Linked DNA regions of Mangrovibacterium diazotrophicum. The protein of the gene in region 2 interacts with the protein of the main gene of each other region in a pairwise test. Links are inferred from orthologs where the notes say so. Each region holds a gene or a part of one and is shown on either strand. Other genes may lie near its edges.

Region 1 (3,269 bases), on a different replicon or contig from region 2:
GTTGTTTGAATGAACTGGCGTTCTGCTCAGCTGATTCAACGAACATTTTCAAAAGCTTGGCTTGATCCGATTTTTCCGGTCCTGCAAAAGCAAGCAGTTGGTCGATTGAATATTGCATATTGTTCCTTCCTTTTTGTCAAATTGATAGTCTCATGGGCAATGTTCCGGATAAAACTGTCGCTTTCGTTATTTTTTCACCCGGTTTCAGCAGCGGTTTCTTACACTTGTTCAACCGCGGTTTTTGCTAAAAAGCACATAAGCTTAAAAAACGATTATTTTGCTGTGTAAATATTTGTTAAATAATTAGTTAGCTGCTTGTTTTCTTCCGATTATACAAAACCTAAACTTCCAAAATGAAGTAGATAAACAATGAGAAACTAATTTACAAACTTTAAATGGGACGTTATGAAAGGTAATACGAGCTTATTAAAAATTTACATTTCGGCTTCCGACATGATCGGCAAAAATTTGTTGTACGAAGAAATTGTTCGGGAAGCCCGCGATTTTGGATTGGGCGGTGCCACTGTCTTCCGCGGTATCTTGTCGTTTGGCGCCAGTCACTCTGTTCACAGCGTTAAAATGGTCTTCCCAACGAACCAGGTTCCGGTAGCGATTGAAGTTGTGGATGAGGAATCAAAAATTGAAGCGTTCGCCGCTAAAGTGAAAACCCTGCTCGACAAGTCGGAAAAGGGCGCTTTGGTGACAATTCAACATCTTGAAGTATTGGAATATAGACGGGGCAAAAAGTACAACGAGTTTGCCAACTTTTAAAGTGGATTTTGGTTCATGAATTCGGGTTAAATTAAAGTTATTCCTTAGCGACCGACTCAAGGAAAATGTAGGGGATTTATTATATTTGTTGCGGCTTTTAAAAAAGCTGACTTTAATCAGTCTTATAAGGTTATATATTAAGTTTAATTCAAAACCATAAATCATGTTAATTAGTAACGTTGTTGGTAGAGAAATCCTTGATTCTCGCGGAAATCCAACTGTAGAAGTTGAAATCACTTTGGAATGCGGCGCTATTGGTTTAGCAGCTGTACCATCTGGTGCATCAACAGGTGAAAACGAAGCCCTTGAATTGCGTGATGGCGACAAAGGCCGTTACCTTGGAAAAGGTGTTTTGAAAGCTGTTGAGAACGTAAACACAGTGATTGCGAAAGAAATCATTGGTATGGACGCCTCTAACCAAGTTGCTTTGGATGCCGCTTTGTTGGCTCTGGATGGAACTAAAACAAAATCTAAATTGGGTGCAAACGCTATGTTAGGTGTTTCATTGGCTGCTGCTAAAGCTGCTGCTAATGCACTTGGTTTGCCTTTATATCGTTACATCGGTGGAGCAAACGCAAAAACTTTGCCTGTTCCTATGATGAACATCATTAACGGTGGTTCTCACTCTGATGCTCCTATTGCATTCCAGGAATTCATGATTCGCCCAATCGGCGCTCCATCATTCCGTGAAGGTCTGCGTATGGGTGCTGAAGTATTCCACAGCTTGAAAAAAGTATTGCACAAACGCGGTTTAAGTACTGCTGTAGGTGACGAAGGTGGTTTCGCTCCTGCATTGGACGGTACTGAAGACGCTTTGAACTCAATCATCGAAGCAATCAAAAACGCTGGTTACAAACCAGGTCGCAAAGAAGACGGTGGTGATGTTTCTATCGCTTTGGACTGTGCTGCTTCTGAATTCTATGCTGATGGTATCTACGACTACAGCAAATTCGAAGGACCAAACGGTGCAAAACGTTCTTCTGAAGAACAAGCTGCTTTCTTGGCAGAATTGGTTGAAAAATTCCCGATCGACTCTATCGAAGACGGTATGGACGAAGGCGACTGGGATGGTTGGGTTGCTTTGACTAAAATCTTGGGTGACAAGTGCCAGTTGGTTGGTGACGACTTGTTCGTAACTAATGTTGAATACCTGAAAAACGGTATCGAATTGGGTGCTGCTAACTCAATCCTGATCAAAGTAAACCAAATCGGTACTTTGACTGAAACTTTGGACGCTATCGAGATGGCTCACCGCGCTGGTTATACTTCAGTAACTTCTCACCGTTCAGGTGAAACTGAAGATTCAACGATCGCTGACATCGCTGTAGCTACAAACTCAGGTCAAATCAAAACAGGTTCATTGAGCCGTTCTGACCGTATGGCTAAATACAACCAATTACTTCGTATCGAAGAACAATTGGGTGCTTCAGCTATCTACGGATACAAAAAAGTATACAAGAAGTAATTCTGAATACACGATAAATTTGAAAAGCCGCTTCCGAAAGGAAAGCGGCTTTTTGTTTTGTTGGGAGTTTGAAAGCCAGTCGTTCAAAATCCTCCGATTGTAAAAAAGAGGTGGATTAATAAAAATTTACAATTTACAGGTAGGGAGAAAGGCCGTTTTGAAAGGATAAAATCGAACAGCTCGATGTTCGAAACAGAAAATTTCAAAACAGATATCATGAAACAATCTAATTTCATTGTGCCTTGCTTGCTCGCTGCTGTTTTGCTCTTTGCATCCTGCCAGGAGAACGAAGTGTCGGAAGAAGTGGAGGACACAACCCCGACGAGGACGGTGCTGGCCTACATGGTGGCCGATAACAGCCTGAACTCATACGCAGTCATGGATCTTGAAGAAATGGAAGAAGGCTATGCGAGTGTTGACGATCCGGAACATTCCAATTTGCTGGTTTACCTCGACGATTACAGCACACCGCGGCTTTTGCAGATCACACAGGAGAAAGGAGTGGTCGTTGTCGACACCATCGAAACTTATACGGAAGTGAATTCGCTGAGTGTTGACAACATGAAGTCGATTATTAGTGATGCGCTGGAACAGTTTGAAGCCGATAGCTATGGCCTGGTGTTGTGGTCGCATGGCGACGGCTGGTTACCAACCACTGCCGAAACAGAAGCGGTTACCCGTGCTTTTGGCGAAGATTTAGGAAACAACAGTAATTCGCAAAACAGTGACCAAATGAGCATCGCCGATTTGAAGGATGCGCTGAAGGGAATTGCCAACTTTGAGTATATTCTGTTTGATGCCTGCGAAATGCAGGGAGTGGAGGTTGCTTATGAACTGAAAGATTGTGCCAACTACATTGTGGCTTCACCCAATGAAGTCTCTGCTTACGGAGGTGCCTACGACGACATTGTGCCGGCCATGTTTACCGAAAGTGATGCTGCTTTAGCGGTGGCTCAAGCCTATTACGCGCAATACGCTGAAAATTACAGTTACGACGCCAGCTCGACCGGAGGTCCGAATAACCGGAGCTCGG
Region 2 (3,083 bases):
CGCTCGTTCATCCCGATGATTATGGGATTTGGATGTAATGTGCCGGCAATTATGGCAACCCGAACCTTGCGTAATCCGGGCGATCGGCTTTTGACGATGCTGATTATTCCCTTCATGTCGTGCAGTGCGCGCTTGCCCGTTTATGTACTGTTCATTTCGGCGTTCTTCCCCGGATCTCCTGCCTTGGTTTTGGGTGGAATTTATTTTGCGGGAATTATTATCGCCTTTTTGATGGCGCAGATTTTCAATAAAACGATTTTCAGAAATAAGGAAACGCCGTTTGTTTTGGAATTGCCACCGTATCGTATTCCTACTTTTCGGAATATTGTGGTACACATGTGGGACAAAAGTTACCAGTATCTGCGCAAAATCGCCGGCGTGATTTTGATTGGCGTTGTCATTGTCTGGGCACTTGGTTATTTCCCTCGACAAAGCGTTCAATCTGATGCCATCGGTACCCAAATTGCACAACTGGAAGCAGATGGGACAGCCGACACACAAGGAGCGATTCACCAGCTGCGGGTTGAACAGGAATCAGTCCGGCTTCAGAATTCCTATTTAGGCCAAATTGGTCAGTTCGTCGAGCCGGTGATGAAACCACTTGGTTTCGATTGGAAAATGAGTATTGCTTTGGTGGCAGGCTTGCCCGCAAAAGAAATTGTTGTCAGCACTTTGGGTGTATTGTACCAGGTAGATGACGACAGCACTGTTTCGCTTGGCGATAAATTGAAAATGGAAAAGTACCGAAGCGGCGACCTCAAAGGACAATCTGTAATTACATTGCCGGTTGCCTTGGCCTTTCTGATTTTTGTATTGGTTTATTTCCCGTGTATCGGCGTTATTGCAACCATTCGAAATGAATCGGGAAAAGTCTTCTGGGCGGTATTTACTATGGTTTACACAACGCTGCTGGCGTGGGGGATGGCTTACCTTACCGTAATCGTAGGACGCTGGTTCTTCAGTTAGCGAGTGAACAATCCGTTGGGAAATGCATTTAAAGTGATTGTATGATTCAGGAATTAATTACATACACGATTATCGCGATTGCGGTCGGTTTTGCCGGTTTTCGCTTTCTGAAAGCGTTTGAGCGACTGTTTATCGCAGTGCCGAAGAAACGTCCGGAAAGTGGACAGTGCGGCGGATGTACAACAGCCTGCAGCCTAAAAGGCTTATCGGTTGCCAAAGATTGCCACACAACCGAAAAGAGAAGCTCGCTTGTTTTACACTAGTTTGAGCTTACCGATCGTATCGATAGGGTCGTCTGAGCCAAAAACAAAGCTTCCTGCAACCAAAACGTCAACACCAGCCTCAATCAATTTTTTGCCCGTTTCAAAATTAACGCCCCCGTCAACTTCAATCAAACAATCCGGATTCTTAGCTTCGATCATCTTTTTCAGTTTGCGCACTTTGTCGTAAGTGTTCTCAATAAATTTTTGGCCACCAAAACCGGGGTTTACCGACATCAACAGAACCATATCCAGATCGCCAATAATATCTTCCAGGAGGTGAACCGGAGTGTGCGGATTGAGGCAGACACTGGCTTTCATACCGTTGGCTTTGATGTTGCCGATGGTGCGGTGGAGGTGCGTGCAAGCCTCGTAATGTACGGTAAGGATTGATGCTCCTGCAGCTTTGAAAGTCTCGATGTACTGGTCGGGATTGACGATCATGAGGTGCACATCAAGTGGCTTTGTGGCCACTTTTTTCACATGCTGAATGATCGGGATACCGAATGAAATGTTGGGTACAAAAACGCCGTCCATCACATCGCAGTGAATGTAGTCGGCATCACTTTGGTTAATCATTTCAATATCCTCACCCAAGCGGTTGAAGTCTGCAGATAAAATAGAAGGAGCAACTAATCTTTTCGACATAAAAAGGAATTTTGACCCAAAAGTAAGTTTTTAGATCAATTGATAAAAAAAGTAGAATCGAAATTCGGTTCTACTGTCCAAGATATGCTTTTAACAAGCGGTTCCGGTAATTGTTTTTTAATTTTTTGATCGATTTTTCTTTGATCTGGCGCACCCGTTCCCGAGTTAAATTGAAGATGTCACCGATTTCCTCCAAGGTGTGTTGCCGGTAGCCATTCAGCCCGAAGTAGTGCTTCAGAATTTCGGCTTCGCGTTCCCCCAGGGTTGAAAGCGTACGTTCGATCTCTTTTCGGAGTGAATTTGTGATCAGGCCACTGTCCGGACTTGGCGATTCGTCATTCAGCATGACGTCGTAAAGACTATTGTCGTCTTCGTCGCGCAACGGCGCATCCATCGATACGTGGTGATTCGATACCTTGATCGCTTCTTCCACCATATCTGATGACGTTTCCAGAATGCCTGCTACTTCTTCCGGGGTCGGCTCACGCTGGAACTCCTGTTCGAGCTTCGAGAATGTCCGGTTAATTTTATTGATTGATCCGATCTTATTCAAAGGTAATCTGACAATACGAGCTTGCTCAGCCAAGGCCTGCAGAATCGATTGGCGAATCCACCAAACAGCGTAGGAAATAAATTTGAAACCGCGCGTTTCATCAAAACGCTGTGCGGCTTTTATCAGGCCTAAATTGCCTTCATTAATAAGGTCGGGTAGACTTAATCCTTGATTTTGATATTGTTTAGAAACAGAGACGACAAAACGTAGATTTGCCTTGATTAATTCTTCCAAGGCACGACGGTCGCCTTTTCTGATTTTTTTGGCCAATTCAACTTCTTTTTCAGCGCTAAGAAGTTCTACTTTACCGATCTCGTGGAGATACTTATCCAGCGATAAGGTTTCTCTATTCGTTACCTGTTTCGTTATCTTAAGCTGCCTCATGTGGTTACCGAGTTATGTTAGTTATAATTTGGGTACGGTTCGATCATCTAAACCAGTTCCTAGTAGGTATTGTTCAGTGCCGAAATTAATCATTACTAGAATTAAACGTGAAGAACTTGCCCATATTTTTATGAATGAGATGTTTTTAAGGGCGAAATGTCTGTTTCGCTACATGAACGAACTTTTATTTTTTTTGATTGTTTCTAATTTTGTATTGAATGTACTGAGAGCGCGGATTTGAAGGTATTTAAAAAAAATCCGATTTTTTTGGT

What was found.
Region 1: the proteins of rpe (region 2) and eno interact in binary tests that used the Escherichia coli proteins (3 or more experiments, as listed by UniProt). The link is inferred for Mangrovibacterium diazotrophicum from one-to-one orthologs.

The regions. Positions count from the first base shown.
Region 1 is NZ_RAPN01000003.1:228,975-232,243, forward strand. The notes cover bases 149-3,085. They hold eno (phosphopyruvate hydratase), read left to right. Parts: upstream 149-934; coding sequence 935-2,236; downstream 2,237-3,085. Other genes in these bases: BC643_RS19150 (DUF190 domain-containing protein), read left to right, coding at 406-771; BC643_RS19160 (clostripain-related cysteine peptidase), read left to right, coding at 2,453-3,085. Outside these bases: BC643_RS19145 (Hpt domain-containing protein), read right to left, coding at 1-118; more of BC643_RS19160, read left to right, coding at 3,086-3,269. UniProt on the Escherichia coli protein: Catalyzes the reversible conversion of 2-phosphoglycerate (2-PG) into phosphoenolpyruvate (PEP). It is essential for the degradation of carbohydrates via glycolysis.
Region 2 is NZ_RAPN01000002.1:243,883-246,965, reverse strand. Bases 48-2,798 are described here. They hold rpe (ribulose-phosphate 3-epimerase), read right to left. Parts: upstream 1,875-2,798; coding sequence 1,221-1,874; downstream 48-1,220. Other genes in these bases: BC643_RS17160 (sigma-70 family RNA polymerase sigma factor), read right to left, coding at 1,945-2,798; BC643_RS17170 (hypothetical protein), read left to right, coding at 1,008-1,229; feoB (ferrous iron transport protein B), read left to right, coding at 48-966. In the rest of the region: more of feoB, read left to right, coding at 1-47; more of BC643_RS17160, read right to left, coding at 2,799-2,811. UniProt on the Escherichia coli protein: Catalyzes the reversible epimerization of D-ribulose 5-phosphate to D-xylulose 5-phosphate.